DNA from 2 places in the Streptomyces sp. MS19 genome. Region 2 is predicted to be linked to the other one. Evidence: riboswitches for the same ligand, from Rfam matches in the RefSeq annotation. Region 2 holds a riboswitch; the other holds the start of a gene.
What was found. Region 2 has a riboswitch for cyclic di-AMP ahead of ACL02R_RS15450 (M23 family metallopeptidase). Riboswitches for the same ligand answer to the same signal wherever they lie in the genome.
Positions count from the first base shown of each region.

Region 1: another riboswitch for cyclic di-AMP. It lies ahead of ACL02R_RS14360 (M23 family metallopeptidase); the one in region 2 lies ahead of ACL02R_RS15450 (M23 family metallopeptidase).

Region 1 covers NZ_JBJZOH010000011.1:151,605-153,988, forward strand. Annotated here, with positions in the region: gene ACL02R_RS14350 (cation diffusion facilitator family transporter) at 1-30, opposite strand, end outside; gene ACL02R_RS14355 (ArsR/SmtB family transcription factor) at 30-443, opposite strand; cyclic di-AMP (ydaO/yuaA leader) riboswitch at 764-933, shown strand; gene ACL02R_RS14360 (M23 family metallopeptidase) at 941-2,116, shown strand; gene ACL02R_RS14365 (aldo/keto reductase) at 2,194-2,384, shown strand, end outside.
Region 2 covers NZ_JBJZOH010000013.1:46,558-48,941, forward strand. Annotated here, with positions in the region: gene ACL02R_RS15445 (ABC transporter permease) at 1-148, shown strand, start outside; gene ACL02R_RS15450 (M23 family metallopeptidase) at 229-987, opposite strand; cyclic di-AMP (ydaO/yuaA leader) riboswitch at 991-1,181, opposite strand; gene ACL02R_RS15455 (dipeptidase) at 1,539-2,384, opposite strand, start outside.

The DNA of each region.
Region 1 (2,384 bases), on a different contig from region 2:
CCCGTGGCCGTGCGCGTGTCCGTGGCCCATCAGCGCGGCCCGCCCGTCCGCTCGGGGTGGATGGCCTCGGTGTGCCCCGTGTGGGCCACGGCCAGGTCGAGCAGCATCCGCACGTGCGCGTCGTCCAGCCGGTAGTACGCCACCCGGCCCGCGCGCCGCGCCGCCACGACGCGGTGGGCGCGCAGCAGCCGCAGGGCGTGCGACGTGGCCGACTCGCTCATGCCGGTGACGGCGGCCAGGTCGCAGACGCACAGCTCGCCGTCGAGCAGGGCGACGAGCAGCCGCAGGCGGCCCGGGTCCGACATCAGGCCGAAGACGTCGGCGGTGTCCGCGAGATCCGGCTCGGCCGGCATCCGGCCCCTGACCTCGTGCACCCGTTCGGGGTCCACCAGCCGCACGGCGCAGCCGTCGGCGGGGACCAGCTCGTCTGAAGGCCTCTTCATACGTGCAGGGTGGCGGCATCGCCGCGGCCGTGTCAAAGGCTGCCGTGGTAACCGTTGTCATCCCCCCGGCCCGCTCCCCGCCCACCGCGTCACCGTTACCGATCGTGAACACGTCAGTGCGCTCCGCATAACAAATGACACACCGTCAGATGCGAGATGCGGCACACCACCCCTGGAGAATGCCCGTTTTGGTGCCCTTGCGTCGCGAATCTCCGGGCCCTTTCCCGGCATCTTTCCCGCGGACACTTGGAATCCGGCGCCGACTTCTATTAACGTTCGATAACGCAGCGCGGTCGTCACTGTCGTCGCAAGGACGGCACCGTGCTCTGTCGCCGAATCCGGCGTGCGGAACAACTGCACCTATGGAACCGGGGAACCACCACCTGGGGTGAATCGGACAGCCATCGGCCACCGCCGTCGGCCGCCCGTAGGAGACCTTCCTGCTCCGAACCCGTCAGCTAACCCGGTAGGCGAGGGAAGGAAAGGAGAGCGCCTCCGTGGCGTCGAACCGGCATGCCTCTTTCGAGGACGCGCGCCAGAGCGCGCAGCAGCTCCTCGGCTCGCACGACCCCCATGACACCGCCGCCTGGCCCACCCAGGGCGCGCACGGCATGCACGACGACGGCCCCTACGGCACCTACGGGACGCACCCGGACGTGGCCGAACACCCGGAGCCTCCCGCGTACTTCGGCCCGCGCGCCGCCGACGACGAGCCGCGCACCGAGTGGAACCCCAGCGAGGACACCCTCCTTCCCGTCCGCGGCCGCCACCGCGTCGCCCGCAAGGGCGGCGGCACCATCGCCCGCAGCCGCGCCGTCCTCGGCGTCGGCGTCATCGCCGCCGTGGGCGCGGGCGGCATGGCCTCCGCCAACGACCAGGGCGCCGGCTCGCTCCCCGGCATGGACGCGGCGGCCGACAAGCTCCGCGACATCCCCGGCCAACTCCCGGTCGTCGGCGGCCTGCTGTCCGCCGACGAGGCCGCGCCGACCGCCGCCCCCTTCACCGAGGCCGGCGTCACCGAGGCCGACGTCGGGGCCGGCAGGACCGACGCGGGCGAGGCCCTGCGCGCCCGCATCCTCCAGCAGGCCGACCGCCAGGCCACCAGCGCCGACACGCAGGCCGTGGACACCGCCGTCGCCGCCGCCGAGGCGGACGCCGCGAGCGCCGCCGCCGAGGCCGCCGAGGAGGAGCGCCGCGCCCTGGAGGAGCAGCGCCGGCGTGAGGAGGAGGAACGCCGCCGCGCCGAGGAGGAGCAGCGCCGCCGCGAACTCGCCGCCAGCTACGCGCTCCCGCTCTCCGACTACCGTCTCAGCTCCGGCTTCGGCCAGGACGGCGCCATGTGGCAGTCCAACCACACCGGCCAGGACTTCGCCGCCGCCACCGGCACCCCGGTCAAGAACATCCACACCGGCACCGTCACCGAGGCCGCCTGGGCCGGCTCGTACGGGTACCGCGTGATCGTCGAGCTGGAGGACGGCACCGAGCTCTGGTACTGCCACCTCTCCTCGATGAGCGTCTCGGCCGGCCAGGAGCTCACCACCACCGACCAGATCGGCCTCGTCGGCTCCACCGGCAACTCCACGGGCCCCCACCTCCACGTCGAGGTCAGGCCCGCGGGCGGCGACGCCGTGGACCCGCTGGCCTGGCTGCGCGACAAGGGCCTCACGGTCTGACGCGCGCACTCCCTCGCACCCCGGCGGCCCTGGTGACACCCCCCCGACATCAGGGCCGCCGGTCTACCCTTCCCGATATGACGAATACCCTGCGCCCCCTCGGCGACCTGCGCGTATCCCCGCTCTGCCTCGGCGGGAACGTGTTCGGCTGGACCGCGGACGAGTCCGAGACCTTCGCCGTCCTCGACGCCTTCGCCGACGCCGGTGGCAACTTCCTCGACACCGCGGACGCCTACTCGGCCTGGCACGAGGGCAACACGGGCGGCGA
Region 2 (2,384 bases):
ACTGCGCGACCTGTTCGGCAATCCGGGCGACAGCGGCGGCGGCTGGGCCTCGGACAACGCGCTGCTGCTCGCCGTGGCGTGGCCGGTCGTGCTGACGGCGGTCTTCGCGCCGCTGGCCGTGCGCCGCTACCAGGCGCTCAGCCGCTGACCCGGCCGGGAGACGGCGCGCGGGGGGCAGGGCCCGGAGAACCGGGTCCTGCCCCCGCGTGTTGGGGACGGGGTGGGCCGTCAGGCGGTCACGCCGTGCTGCGCCAGGTAGGCGATCGGGTCGATGTCCGAGCCGTAGTCGGGGCCGGTGCGCACCTCGAAGTGCAGGTGCGGGCCGGTGGAGTTCCCGGTGGAGCCGGACAGGCCGATCTGCTGGCCCGTGGCGACGCTCTGGCCGACGCTGACGGAGATCGACGACAGGTGGGCGTACTGGCTGTAGTGGCCGTCGGCGTGCCTGATGACGACCTGGTTGCCGTACGAGCCGCCGGAGCCGGCCGTGATGACCTCGCCGTCCGTGATGGCGGCGACCGGCGTGCCGCTGCCGACCGGGAAGTCGGCGCCGGTGTGGTGGCCGGAGGCCCACAGGGACCCGGCCGTGCCGTAGCCGCTGCCGTGGACGCCCGCGACGGGGGCGACGTACGAGCCGGTCGCCGGCTGTGCGGCGGGCTCCTCGGCGGGCGCGGGGGCGGCGGCCTGGGTGGTGACGGAGATGCCGTCGAGCGTCAGGGTCTCGCCGGGGTGGATGAGACCGGGGTCGGTGCCGACGACGTCCCTGTTGGCGCCGTACAGCGCCTCCCAGCCGCCGTCGATGCCCTGGGCGGCGGCGATCTTCGCCAGGCTGTCGCCGGGCTGGACCTCGTACGTGTCGGGCGTCGCGGCGTTCGCCCCGCCCGCCGCGACGAGGGGCAGGGCCACGCCGGCGCCGCCGGCGGTGAGCAGCAGGGAGACGCGGGAGATGCGGCCGGCTCGCCGGCGACGGTGACGTCCGTGTGCGGGCATGCGTGTGCTCCTCTCCGACGCCTGCGAGGTCAGCTGTCGGGTTCGGGCCGGAGACTGCCCGGCCGACGGTGCTTCCGGGCACACGGATGCCCGGTGCACGGCGTCGGCTTCACCCCGAGCCGGCGCGTCCCCTGGGGTCGGCACCGGCGGAATTGGGTCCCCCGCTCCTGTCACACGGAAAGCTCTGTGTCCCCGCCTCCGGTGACAGGACTCGGCGTCCGGGGGCGGTGCGCCGCGGAGACGCGGCGCGGCGATACGTTAAGCCGATGAATTCGGGCGACACAAGAAACAGGGCGCAGAAGGAGTGTGACCGGCGATACCCGGACGAGGCGTCCGTCACGCCGCGCGTCTGGTCCGGCACGGAGGGCGAGAACCGGTGGCGGTGACGCACCGTCAACGACCCTGGTCCGGCCGTTGATCGGCGGACGGCGGTTGACGCGCGTCACGTTCACAGGGTGAACGGACAGCGGGCCGAGTGAACTCGGTCACCAGGAGGCAACCGACGTCCACTTGGCTCCGCTATGCGGCAGATGCCCGTTTCGTTCGCGGGGTCAGCCGTCGAGCTGCGCGAGGGTCGCGAGCGACGGCCCGCGCCGTCCGGCCACGTCCCGGGCGACCGCCTCGGCGTCCCGCAGGACGCGCACCGCGTTCCGCCACGTCAGCTTCGCGAGGTCGGCCTCCGACCAGCGCCGGTCGAGCAGCTCGGCGACCAGGTTCGGGTAGCACGCGACGCTGTCGAGCCCGTCCGGCAGGTACGCCGTCCCGTCGAAGTCGCCGCCGAGGCCGATGTGGTCCACGCCCGCGACGTCCCGCATGTGGTCGAGGTGGTCGGCGACGGTGGCCACCGTGGCGTGCGGCCGGGGATGGGCGGCCTCGTAAGCGGCGAGCAGGCGCATGGCCTCCGGCGTGTGGTCCAGCGGCCGGAAGCCGTGGGCGCGCATGTGGTCGGCGGCGCCGGTGAACCACTCGTACGCGGCGGGCAGCACGAACTGCGGCACGAACGTCGCCATCGCCACCCCGCCGTTGGCGGGCAGCCGCTCCAGCACGTCGTCCGGGATGTTGCGCGGGTGGTCGCAGACAGCGCGCGCCGACGAGTGGGAGAACAGGACCGGCGCTTCCGTCACCCGCAGCGCGTCGCGCATGGTGCTGGGCGCCACGTGCGACAGGTCCACGAGCATGCCGAGCCGGTTCATTTCGCGCACGACCTCCTCGCCGAACGCGGACAGGCCGTCGTGGCGGGGCGCGTCGGTGGCGGAGTCGGCCCAGTCGATCGTGAGGTTGTGCGTGAGCGTCATGTAGCGGACGCCCAGGGTGTGGAGTGCACGGAGAGCCGCCAGGGAATTGGCGATGCTGTGCCCGCCCTCCGCGCCCATCAGCGACGCGATACGGCCCTCGGC